DNA from 4 places in the Exiguobacterium sp. UBA6309 genome. Region 1 is predicted to be linked to each of the others. Evidence: riboswitches for the same ligand, from Rfam matches in the RefSeq annotation. Region 1 holds a riboswitch; each other region holds the start of a gene.
The links. A riboswitch is a leader RNA that binds a small molecule or an ion and turns the genes downstream of it on or off. The one in region 1 is predicted to bind S-adenosylmethionine.
Positions count from the first base shown of each region.

Region 1 (4,970 bases):
AAGATGATCGTTCCGACGGATAGCGGCGTCTTCTTTTGGAGACCAAGATGTAATACATCCCACGTCGAGACACCGAGTTCAGCCGTGATCATCATCGATGAGCCGAGAGCGAGTAAAAATAAACCGAGTAGGAAGAGTCCCCACTTTAACGTAGCGCGTAATAACCAGGAAGCACGATGACGCGTCATGTCTAACACCTCATTTCTTAAAAATAATTGATTCGTTAACTGTATCATGAGGAAAGTAGAAGAAGAAAGACGAAATTTTCCGTTTTTTCCATCTTAAGAAGGAGGGGAAGGTCGAAAGAGAAACGTATACTGAAGAAAAAAGGAGATGACAGGATGAAAGCGATCCGGCACCTGATTCGTTTTACATACATAGAAGCCGTCTGTTGCGTCTTTCCCGTCATGATTTTCGCAGCGCTTGCTCTTTCACGTTATCTTCCTGCTGAACCGATCGCGCGATACGATCTCCTGTTGCTATGGTGTCTTCTCGTCCAAATCGTCTTACTTGTCACGCGTTATGAAACGCTGGAAGAGTTCAAACTGATCTTACTCTTTCACGTGATTGGTCTAGCACTTGAACTGTTCAAAGTGAACGTTGGGTCTTGGAGTTATCCGGAACAGGCTCTAACGAAAGTGGCTGGTGTTCCCTTGTATGCAGGATTCATGTATGCAAGTGTCGCAAGTTATGTCTGTCAAGCGTTCCGAAGATTTCATTTACGCTTCACAGCATTTCCACCGCCTTGGCTTGCGATCAGCGTAGGCAGTCTCGTCTATCTCAACTTCTTCACCCACCATTGGATCTTCGATGCACGCTGGCTATTGATGGTCCTCGTCGTCCTTGTCTTCTATAAGTCATGGGTTCATTTTACGATCGAGCAGACGATCTACCGGATGCCGCTCGTCCTATCCTTTTTACTGATTGCCTTTTTCATTTGGATTGCGGAGAACATCGTGACGTTCTTTAAAGGCTGGGTCTATCCGCATCAGGAAGGAGGCTGGGCAGTCGTTGATCTTGGAAAATTGTCTTCTTGGTTCCTGCTTGTGATCATCACGGTTTTGATCGTCATCGTCGCGAAATACAAGCGTCAGGATCCGGCTGTGGAGATATATCAGCGTACATAGACGAAAAACATGACATTTCGTTTGCGATGAAGCGCTTCGATGTTCAACGTTCGTTCTAACATGTGGACGACAACTTGAGCGTGCTTGGCTCAACCAGCAACGAGACGGGAAATTATTGAAAAAAGAGTGAAACATTAGAAATTTTAAGCCGTAGAGTAAGGTGAGAACTTATTTTTTAAGGAGGACCTTACTCATGTCATCTCAATTAAAAAAAGCAGCGAAGGAGTCGCTCAGGGGTCGTTGGGGATTTGCAGTCCTAGCTTTTCTGCTGTTTAGTATTATTCAGGGTGTTCCTAATTTATTTGGATCGGATATCGATGAGCCGTCTAGTAGTATAGATCTCGTTGTATCATTGGTGTCGATTTTATTGATTCCAGTAGGAGTCGGTTGGACATGGATTGCCATGTCGATTGCTCGTGGCGAAGAAACGAAAGTGACGGATTTGTTTGAGCCATATGGTATGTTCCTGAAAGTGGTGGGGCTGGCCATTGTTCAGTTCATCTTTATCGCGCTCTGGACGTTACTCTTAATCATCCCTGGTATCATCAAGTCATTCTCTTACTTGTTGACGTTCTACATCCTTCGAGATGAACCATCGATCGGTATCCTCGAGGCCATCACGCGTTCACGCCAACTCATGGATGGTCATAAGATGGAAGCATTCTTACTCTTCCTATCATTCATTGGTTGGGCATTACTTGTAATCGTTACACTTGGTCTTGCTGTCTTATGGGTTGGACCATACTTCAGCGTCACGCTTGCCAAATTCTATGATCGTGTTCGTGGTGAACAAGCACCAGAGCCAACATCAGATTTCGTCGCACCATATTAATCCGGAATCCCGACACTACGTCGGGATTTTTCTTTGAAATAAATCCGATAGGAAAAGACGGTTTAATGGTTGCTTTAGTTCAATGAATTCTGTACGATGAATGCAACACATCTTATCTAGAGAAGTCGAGGGACTGGCCCGAAGACACTTCAGCAACCCCGCTATGGCGGAAGGTGCTACTTCCAGGAAGGAATACCTTCTGAAGATAAGAGCGGACAGGACAAGATACCGTCGCTCTTTTCGAACTTCGAAAAGAGCGTTTTTTTATGATAAGGGGGACGATGGAGTGGAGTATGGTTTTTGGTTACCGATTTTTGGGGGATGGTTACGTAACGTCGAGGATGAACAGATGCCAGCAACATTCGATTATGCGAAACAAGTCGCACAAACAGCTGAACGCATCGGCTTCTCGACGACGTTGATTGCGGAATTGAACTTGAACGATATCAAAGGCATCAAGGAACCGAGTCTTGAGGCATGGACAACGGCAGCGGCGATTGCTGCAACAACAGAACGCCTTGAGATCATGACAGCGGTTCGTCCCGGGTTCCATAATCCAGCGACGACGGCGAAGATGGCGGCAAACATCGATCAGTTGAGTGGAGGGCGATTTACGCTCAATGTCGTCTCAGCCTGGTGGGCAGAAGAAGCAAAACAATACAACGGTATTTTTACTGCACATGATGAGCGCTATGCCCGGACGGAAGAGTTCGTCACGGTCATGAAAGGACTATGGGCAGATGCGTCACCGTACAGCTTCTTCGGTCATCACTACACGATCGAACAGGCAGAACTCCATCCGAAACCCGTCCAGCGTCCGGGGATTAAGCTCTACGCTGGTGGAGAGAGTGAAGCCGGAAAACGGACGATCGTCGAACATTGTGATGCCTACGTCATGCATGGAGGCACTGTTGAAGAAGTAGCTCATAAAATTAATGATATGAAAGTACGCCGGGAAGCGACGGGACACGCACCGCTTGAGAGCTTCGGTCTTGCTGCCTACATCATTTGTCGGGATACGGAAGAAGAAGCGCTTCTTGAGTGGCAACGCATCACGGACGTTAAGGAAGACAGCGCCGGTTATGCCGGTTATCAAGATTTCATCAGTAAATCGCAACTCGAACAACAGGTCGAACGAAATGATTATTCCGTCTCGAACCGTGGTCTGCGACCGAACTTGATCGGAACACCAGAACAGATTGCCGAACGGATTCTAGCGTTCGAAGCCGTTGGTGTCACGTTGCTCTTGTTACAATTCTCACCACAACTTGAAGAAATGGAACGCTTTGCCCGTGACGTAATGCCACTGGTCGAAGCGAAACGAAAGGTAGGTCAACAATCATGACAAAAATTCATATTCTCCACGAAAACCAAGAATGGACGGATCATCTCATCAAACGTCTCGAAGAACTCAAGTTGCCGTACGAGCAGTGGCACTTAAATGAAGGAATCGTACCGTTAGATGAACTGCCGCCAGAAGGTGTCTTTTACAGTCGTATGAGTGCGTCTTCGCATACGCGGGGGCATCGTTACGCGCCGGAGTTGACGGAAGGGGTCCTCGCTTGGTTAGAAGAGCATGACCGGACCGTCTTTAACGGAACGCGTGCGCTTCGTCTTGAAGTCAGCAAAGTCAATCAATACACGGCGTTGCGGAAGGCTGGGATTCGTGTACCGAAGACGACGGCTGCCGTCGGACGCGATCAAATCGTACAAGCAGCAAAAGAGATCGGTGTTTCGTCATTCATCACGAAACACAACCGTGCCGGGAAAGGTCTCGGCGTCCAGTTATTCCATTCGATTGAAGCACTTGAAGCTTACCTCGATGGTCCGACATTCGACGAACCAGTCGATGGCATCACATTGATTCAAGAGTATATCCAAGCACCAGAACCGTACATCACGCGCTGTGAATTCGTAGGTGGAAAGTTCGTCTACGCGGTTCGAGTCGATACATCAGAAGGTTTTGAGCTTTGCCCAGCGGATGCATGTGTGATCGACGACTTGTTCTGCCCAGTTGGTGAAGAAGCGCCACAAACGCCGATGAAGTTCCAAATCGTTGAAGGCTTCGATGACCCGATCATCCAAAAGTATGAAGCATTCCTCCAAGCGAACCAAATCGCGGTCGCAGGCATCGAGTTCATTAAGGATGCGTCAGGTACGATCTATACGTATGACGTCAATACGAATACGAATTACAATTCGGATGCTGAGGCAGCTGCAGGACGCTACGGTATGCTCGAACTGGCCAAGTTCCTCGGAACAGCACTTGAAACAAGTACAGTAAAATAAGAATCGGCTTCCGCCCTGTCACCGGACGTTACAAGACCGGATGATGGGGTATTTCTATAGAAAGAAGGGGGCGGATCTATGATTACGTGGAGAGAAGAACGACAGCTCGACATCCTGATTGAGGAAGCATGGCACTTGTTTGATCACACGCGATTGCAGCGTTTGATTCCAAACGTCGTCCAGCACGAGGTGATTGAACGAAAACCGGGTGTCGTCGGTTCGACGTATCGTCAAACATACATGCAGGGTAATCGACTCGAAACCTATATCGTGACCGATTTAGCCTATACGAACGAGCCTGACTTCAAGCAAAATACGATTGGATTCACATTGGCTAAAATATTCAAGATCGAGATGACGTTTACGCTCAAACCACTTGGACACGATCGTTGTCTGTTGATTTATACAGGAAAAAATGAAGGAGTGAACTTCGTTGGGAAAAGTCTCTTGTCACTCGGTGGCGAACGAGAAAACGAGAAAATTGTTCAAGGCTTGTTGCAACGTGTCGAAGAAGAGGCAGCGAAACAAAAGAAGAACAATGCATGAAAAAACGGATTCCCGCACTGGGGAATCCGTTTTTTCATATCTTATCGATTCGTATACGATTTATGATCACTCGGTAAAACGGATAGGCAGTCGACACCTTGATAACGTTCTCGTTTTCTATCGCTGGATCGAGCGATTTTGGATTATCAAAATGCTTAGTTACCGACTACTATTTT
Region 1 is NZ_DJTL01000020.1:93,694-98,663, forward strand. Features, by position in the region: gene B3M90_RS05950 (YczE/YyaS/YitT family protein) at 1-188, opposite strand, end outside; gene B3M90_RS05955 (DUF817 domain-containing protein) at 342-1,127, shown strand; gene B3M90_RS05960 (DUF975 family protein) at 1,321-1,959, shown strand; SAM riboswitch class I at 2,069-2,171, shown strand; gene B3M90_RS05965 (LLM class flavin-dependent oxidoreductase) at 2,246-3,304, shown strand; gene B3M90_RS05970 (ATP-grasp domain-containing protein) at 3,301-4,248, shown strand; gene B3M90_RS05975 (hypothetical protein) at 4,327-4,794, shown strand.

Region 2 (4,970 bases), on a different contig from region 1:
TGAAATGGCTTGATACGGATGAGAAGTACGATGAAGTCATTGACGAAATCGAAGCCAATCCGTATATCAGCATCCAGGTATTACAACTGATCAATTCTCCGGGAGTGGGATTACGCAATACGGTTAGTTCCGTTCGTCAAGCGATCTCACTACTTGGCTTTGCTCAACTTAAAAGCTGGATTTCGTTGATTGTCTTACGTGAAATGAAGCTCGCAAGTCCTTATGAATGGTCGAATGAGTTGCTGCGATCTTCCTTACATTGCGCAAAGCTCTGTGAGTTGTTTGCAACAGAAACAAGGACGCTGCAACAAGAGAGTGCCTATATGATCGGCTTGTTATCGCATATCGATGCGTTATTGTCCGTTGATATTGACGACATCATCGATCAATTGCCAATCGAGGAATCCTTGAAGATTGTCCTCCAAGGAAAAGACCATCCGTTCCGGGATTGTCTAGTGCTTGCGATCAGCGCAGATCGCGGTGATTTCGAACAGTTCGAATTGCTCAGTCAACGGTTAGGTGTATCACTTCCGCGAGCATATGCGTTACTGACGGAAAGTCAGGAGTGGCTTATGCAAAAAGAGATGCATCTTCAAGAAGAGACAGATGCCATTCTATAAAAAAAAAGAGCCCTGAGGCTCTTTTTTTATAGACATGGACCTGCTGACTTGATCGCATCCGTCGCACTTTCGAAACGAAGGAAATTATGTTGGAATTTCTCAGCAAGCGAACGCGCTTGTGTGTTGTATTCGTCAGGATTTGACCAGACGCGTACCGGATTGAGTAATTCACTTGGAACACCAGGAACTTCAAGTGGCATATGAAGTCCGAAAATTGGGTGCTCTTCTGTTGGAATCGTTGCAAGTGTTCCGTTGACGGCAGCGTTGACCATCGTCCGTGTATACGATAGCTTCATTCGACTACCTGTCCCGTAAGCACCGCCTGTCCAGCCTGTGTTGACGAGATAAACGGTCACACCGTGACGATCAATCAGTTCTCCGAGCATCGTCGCATACTTTTCAGGTATCAGTGGAAGAAACGGTGAACCGAAGCATGTCGAGAACGTTGCTTCCGGTTCCGTGATACCACGCTCTGTTCCAGCAAGTTTTGATGTATAACCTGATAGGAAATGATACATCGCTTGTTCTTTCGTCAACTTACTGATCGGAGGCAAGACGCCATACGCATCAGCCGTCAAGAAGACAATCGTCTTCGGATGACCAGCCCGTGATGGGACAGCGATGTTATCGATCGCTGTGATCGGATAAGCAGCACGTGTATTTTCAGTCAACGATGTGTCATCGTAATCAGGATGACGAGATTCATCGAGCACGACGTTTTCAAGGACAGTTCCGAAACGGATCGCATCAAAAATTTGCGGTTCTTTTTCGCGTGACAGATTGACCGTCTTCGCATAACATCCACCTTCAATGTTGAAGACGCCGTCATGCGACCAACCATGCTCATCGTCACCGATCAATTGACGGCTATCGTCTGCTGACAGGGTGGTCTTACCAGTACCGGATAGACCGAAGAACAAGGCGACGTCGCCTTCGTGTCCGACGTTTGCTGAACAGTGCATCGAAAGGACATTTTCTTGTGGTAAGAGGTAGTTCATGACGGAAAAAATCGATTTTTTGATTTCGCCCGCATATTCGGTTCCGCCGATCAAGACGATCCGGTGTTCAAACGACATGGCGATGAATGTCTCGGAATTCGTTCCGTCAACGGTAGGATCTGCTTTGAAATGTGGCGCGTAGACGACCGTGAACGGTTCGAAGGCAGCCACTTCAGGATACTCGCGTAAAAAGAGTTGTTTGGCAAACAGGTTATGCCAAGCGTATTGTGTGAGCACACGAACCGGAAGGGTGAAGTGCGTATCTGCCCCAGCAGCAGCTTCTGTGTAGTAGAGCTGATCGGCTTCGTTCATGTAACGAAGAACCTTTTGTAACAATTGTTCAAATTTGTCTCCATCCATCGGTTGGTTAACATGACCCCAATCAATGTGAGACTCGCAGGAAGAATCACGGACGATGAACTTATCTTTTGGTGAACGACCTGTAAATTTCCCCGTTTCTACAGATAGTGCGCCGTTCTCAGTAAGGACACCTTCTTCGTTTCGAATCGCATGTTCGACAAGTTCAGCAACAGATAGTTGTTTGAACACATGCTCTTTCTTGAGTAGTTCTTCGATATTCAGGACCGTCATCGGCATCCTGACCCCACCTTTCCCCTACGTTGGTTTTGGCTCACTGAATTTAGTATGACACATTTATTATATATGACATACTAAAGAGAGCGCAATCATTTTCTGGTGCTGATTTCTATTTATCTGGAAACGCTTTCAGCATTAATAGTTTAACATCTCTTTTAAAAAGTTTCGACTAGAATTTGAAACCTTGCTTGACAGAGTAGGTACAACTTTATATCATGTAATTCGTAACGGATACTCTTATTCTGAGCAGGTGGAGGGAACAAGGCCCGAAGAAACCCGGCAACCGTCCTACATTAATTCATATATTAATGAGGGAAAAGGTGCTCTCCTGAAGCGAAGTAAACACTTCGAACGATAAGAGGGTAAAGGAAGAACGCACAACCTTTCCCTGACCATTTTTTGGACTTGGAAAGGTTTTTTTCATTTTACCGTCCCACTCAACTAGGGGAAATGAGTACACCGTCAAATTCTTTTTTGGGAGGGTCATACATGACAAACCTTAATCGCCGACTATTCACGTCGGAGTCAGTCACTGAAGGTCATCCAGATAAAATCTGTGACCAAATTTCGGATTCAATCCTCGATGCGATTCTTGCAGCGGATCCAAACGCACGTGTTGCGGCAGAAACTTCTGTTACAACAGGTCTCGTTCTCGTTGCAGGTGAGATCACGACATCCACTTACGTCGACATTCCAAAAGTCGTTCGTGAAACGATTCGTGAAATCGGCTACACACGCGCGAAATACGGTTTCGATGCGGATACATGTGCTGTATTGACATCGATCGATGAGCAATCAGCAGATATCGCTCTTGGTGTCGACCAAGCGCTTGAAGCACGTGAAGGTAGCATGTCTGATGCAGAAATCGATGCAATCGGTGCAGGAGACCAAGGTCTTATGTTCGGTTACGCAACGAAAGAAACACCAGAACTCATGCCACTTCCAATTTCGCTTTCGCACCGTCTCGCACGCCGTTTGGCAGAAGTGCGTAAAAACGGTCAACTCGACTACCTTCGTCCGGACGGAAAAACACAAGTCACGGTCGAATACAACGAGAACAACGAGCCGGTTCGTGTCGATACGATCGTCATCTCGACACAACATGCGGAAGAAGTTACGCTTGAGCAAATCCAAGCTGATTTAAAAGAACACGTCATCACACCAGTCATCCCGGCTGAATACATCGACGCAGCAACGAAATTCTTCATCAACCCAACTGGTCGTTTCGTCATTGGCGGACCACAAGGAGATGCTGGATTGACTGGTCGTAAGATCATCGTTGATACGTATGGTGGATACGCACGCCACGGCGGTGGAGCATTCTCAGGTAAAGATCCAACAAAAGTCGACCGTTCAGCTGCATACGCAGCACGTTACGTCGCGAAGAACCTCGTTGCTGCAGGTCTTGCAGACAAAGCAGAAGTTCAACTCGCTTACGCAATCGGTGTCGCACACCCAGTATCAATCGCGGTTGATACATTCGGCACAGGAAAACTTCCTGAAACACAACTCGTCGAATTGGTTGCTGAAAACTTCGATCTTCGTCCGGCTGGAATCATCAACATGCTTGATCTCCGTCGTCCGATCTATCGTCAAACAGCTGCATACGGTCACTTCGGTCGTACAGATGTTGAGCTTCCATGGGAGCAAACAGATAAAGCAGCAGTTCTTGAAGAACAAGCAAAACGTTTCGCATAATCAAAAAGTCCGGAAATCCTACTTGGGTTTTCGGGCTTTTTTGTTTCCGCGGAACTTTGCAGGAAACGAATGTTTTTTCTAGAAAAGGGTAAAAGTACATGAGTCGATTTGTATGAGTATAAAGGGGGGTTCCGATTATGGAAATACGCGAAGCTATTCCAGCTGATGCAGGACGTATTCATGACATTGCTATCACATCTTGGATGGATACGTATGAAGAAATCTATTCCGAACGTTCGAAAGCGCATTTCGTGCAGGAGGCGTATCCGCAAGAAGAAGTCGTTCGTGCGATCCTGACAGCGGAAGAAGCACGGGGAGAGTATTTTTATGTCGGAATCATCGACGAGGAAATCGTCGGTTTCATTCATGCTGTTGATGTCGAAGGAACATGGGAGATCATTCGGCTTTACGTCCTGCCGGAATATCAGCAAAACGGAATCGGAAGACGTCTGATTCGTGAACTCGAACGACAAGGAGCCGTCCCACTCGAAGTCTACGTGGAAGCACGTAACTATAAAGCGCGTCAATTCCTGACCTCATTTGGTTTTGAAGAACTTAGTGAGATGACGGAAGAAGTGTTTGGGCAAGCGGAATCAGTCGTTCGTCTTCGCCATGTTGCCTCGTGAAATCCGTCTCGGGACGGTTTCGTTTGCGTTTGAAATAAGGTATCGTGAAAAGGAATTATGAAGTGAAGAGGTGAGTTTGTGGTTGAACAACCAACAGGAATCATCGTATTAGTCTATCCGTTACAACTGCGTGCCCGTCCGAGTGAAGCTTTGATTCGAGTACTCGAAAGAGAGTATGAAGTGTTACTCGTCGACGCACCACGTCGCATTTCGTTTGAAGAGCACGGTCAACTGTTAAAAGAAGCATTACGCGAAGCAGGAAAACGAAAGCTACCGATTCATATCATCGCCTGTAGCATGGGCGCACTCGTCGTCAATCGTCTATTGCAAGAATATGAACTACCAGTCGCAAGTCTTGCATTCGTTTCACCATTGTTTGATTGGCATCCGTCGAAACAACTCGGAGGTGTCAAACAAGTCTTCGCGAGTGC
Region 2 is NZ_DJTL01000025.1:251,609-256,578, reverse strand. Features, by position in the region: gene B3M90_RS07755 (EAL and HDOD domain-containing protein) at 1-620, shown strand, start outside; gene pckA (phosphoenolpyruvate carboxykinase (ATP)) at 647-2,215, opposite strand; SAM riboswitch class I at 2,450-2,576, shown strand; gene metK (methionine adenosyltransferase) at 2,705-3,913, shown strand; gene B3M90_RS07740 (GNAT family N-acetyltransferase) at 4,051-4,539, shown strand; gene B3M90_RS07735 (serine aminopeptidase domain-containing protein) at 4,618-4,970, shown strand, end outside.
Region 2: another riboswitch for S-adenosylmethionine. It lies ahead of metK (methionine adenosyltransferase); the one in region 1 lies ahead of B3M90_RS05965 (LLM class flavin-dependent oxidoreductase).

Region 3 (4,970 bases), on a different contig from region 1:
AATCGCGCGCCGCAAGCTCTTGTTTGATGGCGCGTAGCTCTTCATACCGTCGCATGAATGTCATGTTGTCACCTCCGCTCGTGTTAAATCATGAACGATATCGTGGAACGTCTCAAACGGTGTATAGGCGATATCGTTCTCTTCACACAACGTGATCAGATAATCACGGGCATAGACACGATCCGCTTGTTTTGCGAGTTCGAAGTCCGTCACCGAGTCGCCGATGACGATGATGACGTCACCGTCTTTACGTAGTGTCCGGGCAACGGACGTTTTACAACAGCCGCACCCGTTCGTGCAATGGGTATCGCAGGCGTTTGGCCAATCGATATGGACGAATGGACCACTAAAATCAGCGACGCTACAGTAAATCTGTTCTTGGTCGAGGAATGGCGCTAAGATTGGTTCGACGAAAAAGTCCATTCCACCGCTGACGATCGAAAAATCGATGCCTTGACGACGACTGTACTGCAGTAACTCCGAAAATCCGTCGCGAATGACTGCACGCTCCAACAAAAAGTCAAGATAGGCTGTTTTTCCGTCAGACGGCAGAAGTGCGAACATTTGCCCGACACCACTCTGAATCGATAACGTCCGGTCGAGTACACCGCGTTTTAACGGTTCGAAGTCACTCGCTGGCGCAAATGCCTGCATGAGTGCGATGATGTTATCCTGTGTCGTCACCGTCCCGTCGAAGTCACAAAGAATCCGTACGGTCATGACTTGATCCCCCAAGCGTCGAGGGCAATTCGTAATTCTTCATGACGCGATGCTGCCGTCGATAGGGATTCATTTGCGAGTGCCGCATCGAGTGCCTGACGGAAAGCAATGACACCAGCCGCAGCACCTTGCGGATGACCATGTACGCCGCCGCCGGCGTTGATGACGGAATCGATCCCGAAGTCTCGTACGAGTTGAGCGACGAGTCCAGGATGAATACCGGCTGAAGGAACCGGGAAGATTGATTTCGTCTGACCGAGACGGGTCGCTTCGACCGCGATACCACGGGCGACATCCTTTGGCAAAGCGACATTGCCGTAAGGAGACGGGAATAGCGTCAAGTCTGCTCCAGCAGCGCGCGGTAATGTGCCGAGTAAGACAGGAGCTGCGACTCCGTGATTCGGGCTAGCGATCAACGCACCGCTATATGCCGGATGATTGAAAATCGGAACGTTGATTTCCGGATCACTTGCCAGTTCGCGTAAGACGTCGAGTCCGTATGTGAAGGTATTCAGCAAGAAAGCAGTCGCTCCAGCATCAATCAATCGCTTGGCTTGATCCTTGAGCGTAAAGACAGGACCGCTGAGTGTGATCGCATATAACGCACGTTTACCGGTCCGTTGGAAGTGAGCATCGATGACCTCACGTCCGATCCGTGCCCGGTCAATCGTTGGTGTCAATGGATTGTCGTATAGGATCTCATCGTCTTTGACGAGATCGATCCCACCAGCGAGTTGTCCTTCGAGTTGATCACGAAGGAACGATAAATCGCGTCCGATGACTCCTTTGAAGATGCTCATTAATAGTGGGCGATCTTCGACACCGATCAAGGAACGGACCCCTTCGATCCCGAACTTTGCACCTGGAAAGTCCGACGTAAATGTATCGGGTAGTAGCAATTCCGTTAATTTGATTTCACCGTCGAGTGAGAGTTTCCCGAAGACGGTCGTCAGAATCGCAGAAAAGTCGCGCGATACGTTATGTTCCGGGTAACGAATCGTGATATATCCTTTGCCATCGCGCTCTTCGGTATGTACGACTTCCCCTTTGAACGAGGCAAGTTGTTGTTGTTCGAGATGATTCAGTTCCGTCCAAGAACCGACTGTCAGACCAAGCGCGAGTTGTTCAGCGCGCTGCTCGAGTCGATCACGGGCAGTCAATTGATAAGTAGCAGTGATATAAGCCATGTCTTTCCTCCTTCAACAAAAAAATGGTCTCTCGTCAGCGACAAGAGACCATGAATGATTCGAACGTGGACTCTTATCTGTCAGCTTAGTAGCTGCAAGAATTAGCACCGTGCCAAAAGGTCGGTTGCTGCGACATCGTAGGGCTTGTCCCTCCGTCTGCTCTTGATAAGAATTGGATGAAATTGTGAAATCTAATTGCAATTTTTACATGAGAATCGCCACTTGTCAAACTATTTTTAGAAAATTTATTTTTTTGAAAATACTCTTTCTATAGATGACTTAAAAATGATATCCGTTTCTGCTTGATTTCGATTTGACAGCGAGGAAGTCGATTGCGTAAGATTCAAATCAATATCACACACGACAACTACATACGACTCTTATCGCGAGTTGGCAGAGGGAATTGGCCCGATGACGCCGCAGCAACCGACCACTGGGCACGGTGCTACATCCAACAGACGTTTCGTCTGAGAGATAAGAGGACGCAGTGACTTTTCTGCGCCTCTTTTCGATGACGAAAAGAGGCGCTTTTTCGTGTATCACATAGGGGGAAACTGAGATGACATATAAAGCATTCACAGAACAGGACGCGATTGATTGTGTTCGGACATTAGGACTGATCGGCGATGGAGCCGTCGAAGCAGAAGAGATTGGCGACGGGAACCTCAACCTCGTCTTTCGGATTCGAGAAGGCGAACATCGCTTGATTTTAAAACAAGCATTACCATATGCGAAGGTCGTCGGGGAGAGCTGGCCGTTATCGCTCGAACGAGCGTGGATCGAGCAATCCGCACTCCGTGAATTCGCACGGCATGCCGTACCGTTCGTGCCACGTGTTTTTCATGCTAGTCATGAAGAGGCATATACGGTCATGGAAGATCTTTCACATCTGACGATCGTTCGAAGTGGTTTACTCGCAGGTGAACAGTATCCGTTGCTTGCGGAACATATCGGTTCTTATCTCGCTCGGACGTTATTCCATACATCGGACTTTGCGCTTGGTCCGGTTGAAAAGAAACGTGTCGCCCGAACGTACTACAATCCAGACTTGTGCGACATCACGGAAAAATTAATCTTCACGGATCCGTTTCATGACGCGGAGACGAACGAGATTGAAGCCGGACTCGAAGAAGAGGTGGCACGTCTATGGGCAGACGATGAGTTGAAACGCGAAGTCGCAAAACTCGAAGCGCTCTTCATCACGAAAGGAGATGCATTGCTGCACGGCGATCTACATACAGGAAGCATCTTCGCCTCGGCGACGGAAACGAAAGTCATCGACCCTGAATTCGCCTTTTATGGTCCATTCGGATTCGATGTCGGGCAGTTCATTGCGCATCTATTCTTCGCGGCATATCCGGATTACCCTACACGACGTGGCGCCCGAATCAAGGATATCGATACGTTCTGGCTGACGTTTGCTTCAACGTTCCGTGCATTATGGGAACGGGAAGCCGTCGAACCATTCCGGGCATCGGGGCTCGTCGACGATGTACTGAGCACGATCTTGCAGGATGCCCTTGGCTTTGCCGGTTGCGAATTGATTCGGCGGACGATCGGCCTTGCACCGGTCGCTGATTTAGAATCAATCGATTCAACGACGGAACGCTTAGAGCGGAAACGTCACGCTCTTCGTCTAGGAGCGGCGTTAATCAAACGCCGTACAGAATGCCGGACATTCGATGATTTACGAAACTTTGACGTAACGGAGGAACTGAGCCGATGACTACATTCGTTCAAAGTATCCGTTACGAAGATCGTGTCTTGACGATTCTCGATCAGACACGTCTACCGCAAGAAGAGCACTATGAAGTCATTGCTGATCTCGCGCAAGCGGTTGAGGCGATTAAACAACTACGTGTCCGGGGCGCACCTGCGATCAGCTTATTCGGTGGATTCGTGCTCGTTCAAGAAGCGTACCGCTTTGAAGCAGAGCTACCGGTCTACAAGCAAGCCTTGCTTGAGACATCGGCGACGTTACTCGCGACACGACCGACGGCCGTCAACTTGCGAAATGTCCTCGATCAATTGAATCCAATCATTCAAGACGGGACGTCGGTAGAAGTGATTCGCGAACGGTTGGAAAAACGGACGGTCGCCTTATACGACCAGGATGCGCAGACGTCACGTCAAATCGGGATTCATGCACTGGAATTGTTCCAGTCAGGCGACCGGATCCTAACGATTTGTAATGCTGGATCGATTGCGACCGCTGCTTATGGAACGGCACTTGCGCCGTTCTACATCGCAAAAGAACGCGGCATCGAATTATCCGTTTTTGCGAGTGAGACGCGACCGTTACTGCAGGGAGCACGATTGACGACATGGGAGCTGCAACGTGCCGGCATCGATGTCACGTTAATTACGGACAACATGGTCGCCCATACGCTGAAAGAAAAACAGATCGATGCGATCATCGTCGGTGCCGACCGCATTACACGAAACGGAGATACGGCGAATAAGATCGGGACGTTCCAATTGGCACTGCTCGCGCAAGCTTTTGGTATTCCGTTTTACGTCGCAGCACCGCTCTCGACGTTCGACTTCTCGCTCGTTTCCGGAGACGCGATCGAAATCGAAGAACGTGATCCGCAGGAAGTGACGACTGTCCAAGGTGTCGCGACAGCACCGGGAGGCGTCGCTGTCTTCAACCCGGCGTTTGATGTCACACCACACACATTGATCACGGGCATCATTACCGAACTTGGTGTCATCACGCAACCGAATGAAGAAACGATTGAACAATTAACAGGGCTTCAACCCCTCGGATAAGGAGATATGTCATGAAAAAACTAGCTTACGCCGTCCTAGCACCGGCACTGTTACTAGCGGCTTGTGCGAATGGAGAAGCCACGACGACGAAGGTCGTCAAGGATGTACCAAAAGGGGTTCAATCGGACGTCAAGATCGCCGTCATCCGCAACCTAGCATCGGACGACCATACGAAACAATTCCTTGATGGCGCACGAAGTGAAGGCGAAGCGCTTGGCTTTAAAGTCAGCACGTTCATTTCGGAAGGTAACGACGTCAAGTTCAAGGAGCTGGTCGCGCAAGCGATTCAGC
Region 3 is NZ_DJTL01000012.1:13,544-18,513, reverse strand. Features, by position in the region: gene B3M90_RS03365 (methylthioribulose 1-phosphate dehydratase) at 1-64, opposite strand, end outside; gene B3M90_RS03360 (2-hydroxy-3-keto-5-methylthiopentenyl-1-phosphate phosphatase) at 61-720, opposite strand; gene B3M90_RS03355 (2,3-diketo-5-methylthiopentyl-1-phosphate enolase) at 717-1,907, opposite strand; SAM riboswitch class I at 1,978-2,079, opposite strand; SAM riboswitch class I at 2,285-2,388, shown strand; gene mtnK (S-methyl-5-thioribose kinase) at 2,467-3,633, shown strand; gene mtnA (S-methyl-5-thioribose-1-phosphate isomerase) at 3,630-4,679, shown strand; gene B3M90_RS03340 (sugar ABC transporter substrate-binding protein) at 4,691-4,970, shown strand, end outside.
Region 3: another riboswitch for S-adenosylmethionine. It lies ahead of mtnK (S-methyl-5-thioribose kinase); the one in region 1 lies ahead of B3M90_RS05965 (LLM class flavin-dependent oxidoreductase).

Region 4 (4,970 bases), on a different contig from region 1:
TGGTTTGCTGAAACCTTTGAATGATTTTTCGATGACTGTGTTGAATGCATCGGATTCGACAGCTGTCTTCAGGTCTTTCGCGACTTGTGAGTCTGCATCTTTCGTTTGGACAGCAATGAGGTTCCGGTATTGCTCGTCCATCGTCTCGAGTGCTAACGCATCGAGTAAATCGAATTTCGCAGCAAGCGCGAAGTTCCCTGGAACTGCTGAGACATCAACGCTTTCGATGGCACGTGGCAGTTGCGCTGCTTCAAGCGGCTTGATGACGAGTTTCTTCGGATTTTTGACGATATCTTTCTCTGAGACGGTCAGTGGATCGACATCTGGCTTCAGTTCGATCCAGCCTTGTTCTGCCAAGAGGTTCAACGCCCGCGCTTGGTTCGTCGGATCATTCGGCGTCGCGACTTCAGCGCCCGTCTTGACGTCGTCAAGTGTCTTCGCCGTCTTACTATATAGTCCCATCGGTGCCGTCGGAACGGTGATGAGTCCTTTTAGGTCGAGATTTTTTTCTTTAGAGAATGTCTTCAGGTAAATCGAGTGTTGGAATAAGTTAGCGTCGATATTGCCGCTACCGAGCGCGATGTTCGGTTGGATATAATCACTGAACTCGACGATTTCGACTTTGTAGCCTTTCTTTTCAAGTTGTGGTTGAATCGCTTGTTTGACCATATCGCTATAAGGACCGCTTGTCGCCCCGATCTTGATCGTCTTGTCTTTTTCATCAGCGCTGCTGTCTCCACATCCTGCGAGGACTCCTGCACCGAGTAAGGCTGTTGCTAAAAAGGCGTATCGTTTTTTCATGATTCCACTCTCCCTTTGTATGTATGATTAGCGTTTATCTGTTTTTCGCGCCAGTTGATTCCCAAGTGCTTGAATGCTCTGGACGATGACGATGAGGACGACGATCGTCACGATCATGATGAGATTATCATAGCGATAATAGCCGAAGCGGATCGCGAGGTCACCGACACCTCCGCCGCCGACGATCCCAGCCATCGCCGAGAAGCCGATCAAACTGATCGTCGTTAGCGTGATGCCCTGAATGATGCCAGGGAGTGCTTCTGGTAAAAGGATACTGACGATGATCCGTAATGGTTTCGCACCGCACGCTTCCGCTGCTTCGATCAAACCAGGTGGAATCTCACGCAGTGATGTTTCGACGAGTCGTGCGAGAAACGGAATCGCTGCGACACTGAGGCTGACGGATGCTGCTGTTGGACCAATCGTATTATCAAGCAAAAATTTCGTTAATGGAATGAGGGCAACAAGCAAGATGATGAACGGCAAGGACCGGACGATGTTGACGACGAAGTCAAGAACACGGCGGACGGCAAGGTTTTGAAAAAATAATCCGCGGTCGGTGACGAACAAGAGAATCCCGAGCGGAATTCCGACGACCAATGCGAAGGCAAGTGAAATTCCGACCATCCACGCCGTCTCACCGAGCGCCTTCAAGAGCTCAGGTAACATCGTTTGAATACGATCAAGCCACATCCTGAATCACCTCGAGTGTATGAAGTTCCGTCGCGAGCCAGTCGAGGGCAGGTGCGATTTGATCGGAGGATCCCGTCAAGCTGACGATTAGGACACCAAAAGCGACGTCTTGGATGTAATCGACTTTTCCGTGCAGGATGCTGACCGAGATATCGTATCGACGGATGGCTTCCGACAACGTACTTTCACCGGTCTTCTCGCCCGTGAACTGTAGGCGGATGATCTTTCCCGGTGTCGCTTGCAAGATGCGTTCCGGTAGCTCGATCTGGAGTGCCGTGTCGACGTAATGTTGTGTCACCGGATGTTTGGCTTGACTGAACAAATCGTATGTAGAGGCAACTTCGACGACTTCCCCTTGAGACATGACCGCGACACGATGGCAAATCTGTTTGACGACATCGATCTCATGCGTGATGAGGACGATCGTCAATCCGAGTCGTTCATTCAAATCTTTCAACAAATCTAAAATCTGCAGCGTCGTGACCGGATCAAGGGCAGAGGTCGCTTCGTCACATAACAAGACGGTTGGATCATTCGCGAGTGCCCGGGCAATCCCGACGCGCTGTTTCTGTCCGCCGCTCAACTGACTCGGGAAGTTCGTCTCGAATCCTTCGAGTCCGACGAGCGAGACGAGTTCACGGATCCGTTCCGGAAAATCTGCTCGTTTGACGCCGGCAGCCTTCAGTGCAAAAGCAATGTTATCTGCGACATTACGCGACTGGATCAATTGGAAATGCTGAAAGATCATTCCTGTCCGCAAGCGAAGTTGACGCAAATCTGCTTTTGACATCCCGCCGAGCGAGACACCGTCGACCTTTACCGTTCCTTGTGTCGGATGCTCGAGACCGTTGATCAGACGAAGCAACGTACTCTTACCGGCACCGGATTCACCGATGATCCCAAAGATTTCTCCTTTTTGAATCGTCAAATCGACATCTCGTAATGCAAAAATCGGGGTCCGGTCTCGGACGAACCGTTTCGTAATCTGTTTGAATTCAATCATCTGCTCATCTCCTCATACAAAAAAAGTCGCTTTTTCCTAGTAGCAGAGCAACCAGAAAAAGCGACGAAAGTGTAAGATTTCGTAACTTATCTCTCAGAATGAATCCATTCTGTAGGATGTGGCACCGTTCCTGATAGGTGGTTGCCGGACGTCGTTGGGCCTAATCCCTCGGTCGCTCTCGATAAGTAGTTATGCTGTTGGGATTTACTTTAACGGAAATGATTCCCATCTGTCAAATGTTTTTTCAGAATTATTCTGCAACAGGTGTCCGGAACAGGTTGAGCGTTCCAATTCGGTCGACGGCCTCCTCTAGCCGTTCGACGTCAGCAATTAAGCTGATCCGTACGTAGCCTTCGCCGTATTCGCCGAAGAATGATCCAGGGGTAACGGCGACGTGTGCTTCGTCAAGCAGATGATCCGTGAAGCTTTGGGACGTGTATCCTTCAGGCACCGGAAGCCAGACGAAGAAGGAACCGCCCGGTCGTGGTCCGCTCCAACCGATTGCATCGAGTTTAGCGAACAAGGCATTACGTCGTGTTTCGTATAAGCTACTTAACTCACGGACACATGTTTGGTCACTCGTCAGGGCAACGGTCGCTGCATGTTGGATCGGTGTGAAGGCACTGACGTAGAGATGTTCCTGATACGTCTCGATGCTTGAGATGACGGACGGATTTCCGATCGCGAAAGCGATTCGGAAGCCAGACATGTTGAAGCGTTTCGAGAGTGAGAACAACTCGATTCCGACCTCCTTCGCCCCTTCCGTCTGCAAGAAGCTTCGTGTGGGACCATCAAAGCTGATGCCGCCGTAGGCTAAATCATGGACGACACAAATATCATGGGCATCCGCGAAGGCAACGGTCTGTTCGAAGGCTTCTGCTGTCGCTGTCGCACCTGTCGGATTACTCGGGTAATTGAAGAACAACATCCGGGCGCGCTCGACATCTGTCGTATCAAGTAAATCGTAATCCGGCAGGAAGTTATTTTTCTCAAGCAATGGAAGTGTAATCGGGTAAGCACCAGCAAGTGCTGCTCCAGACAGGTAATCCGGGTACCCCGGATCCGGGACGATGACACCTTCTCCAGGATTGACGATCGTTTGTGGTAAGGCGACGATTCCGGCTTTACTACCGAGAAGAATTGCGACCTCGGTTGCCGGATCGATCGTGACGCCGAATTCGTTCGCATAAAAGCTCGCGACGGCTTGCTTTAGAAAATCATGTCCACGAAATGGTGGATATTGAAGGTTTGTTGGCTCATCGATCGCCTGTTTCAAGGCGTCGAGAATATGTACGGGCGTCGTTTGATCGGGTGTTCCTTGACCAAGGGTAATGACATCATGTCCGGCAGCTTTCACAGCACCGATCCGGTTCGCAAGTTCAGCGAAAACGGGAGCAGGAAGCCGATCGATGGCGATGGATGGAGCGAAATGTTTCATGGATGTGTGCCTCCTTCGTAGTATTGTCGTCAAGGATAACGAATATTCAGTCAAAAGAAAAGAACTTTTTTGAAATTCAAAAAAATCGTCCAATAAACAGGTACAGATATGTGGAGCGGGAATAGAGAGTAGGGAGAGGAGTGAGGAGATGAAGCGAGCTAGCTGGAAAGAAGCAGTCGTCTATCAAGTCTATTGGCGCAGTTTTAAGGATTCGAATGGGGACGGCATCGGTGATTTGCGAGGTGTCATCGACAAGCTAGATTACATCGCATCGCTTGGTGTCGATATCGTCTGGTTAAATCCATGTTACCGTTCTCCAGACATCGATAATGGCTATGATATTGCCGATTATTACACGATCATGGACAAGGCGGGGACGATGGGCGATCTACAAGAGTTGATCACAGCGGCTCATGCACGCGGCTTAAAGATAATTCTTGATTTGGTCGTCAATCATACGAGTGACCAGCATGACTGGTTCCGTCAGTCGCGGGACCGAATCCACGACAAGGATGATTGGTACATCTGGAAAGATGGAACGAAAGAGACGCCCCCGAACAATTGGCGGTCTTACTTTGCGCCGAGCCCGTGGACGTGGAGTGAAGAGCGCGAACAATATTATTTCCATTCCTTTGCGAAAGAACAACCGGACTTAAACTGGGAACAACCGGCTGTCCGGCAAGCGATCTACGACATGATGAACTGGTGGATCGCTCAAGGGATTGACGGTTTCCGGATGGACGTCATCAACTTGATCAAAAAACGTTCGCTTGAGGATGTCGTCAATCCGTTTAATCTATCGTATCTCGGGAATCAACCAGGTGTGCACGACTTCCTTCAGGAAATGCATGCGAACGTCCTTGCCGGGAAAGATTTGTTCACGGTCGGTGAGATTCCGTTCGTCGGTCCAGAAGACGGTCTGTTATATGTCAGTGAAGAACGTGAAGAACTTCGAACGCTGTTTCACTTCGAAATCGCGGACGACATGGAGGCAATGGACCTTTTACGATTCAAGGAAATTCAGAAACGATGGTA
Region 4 is NZ_DJTL01000038.1:67,355-72,324, reverse strand. Features, by position in the region: gene B3M90_RS13550 (MetQ/NlpA family ABC transporter substrate-binding protein) at 1-801, opposite strand, end outside; gene B3M90_RS13545 (methionine ABC transporter permease) at 829-1,494, opposite strand; gene B3M90_RS13540 (methionine ABC transporter ATP-binding protein) at 1,484-2,497, opposite strand; SAM riboswitch class I at 2,581-2,685, opposite strand; gene B3M90_RS13535 (aminotransferase class I/II-fold pyridoxal phosphate-dependent enzyme) at 2,748-3,935, opposite strand; gene B3M90_RS13530 (alpha-glucosidase) at 4,084-4,970, shown strand, end outside.
Region 4: another riboswitch for S-adenosylmethionine. It lies ahead of B3M90_RS13540 (methionine ABC transporter ATP-binding protein); the one in region 1 lies ahead of B3M90_RS05965 (LLM class flavin-dependent oxidoreductase).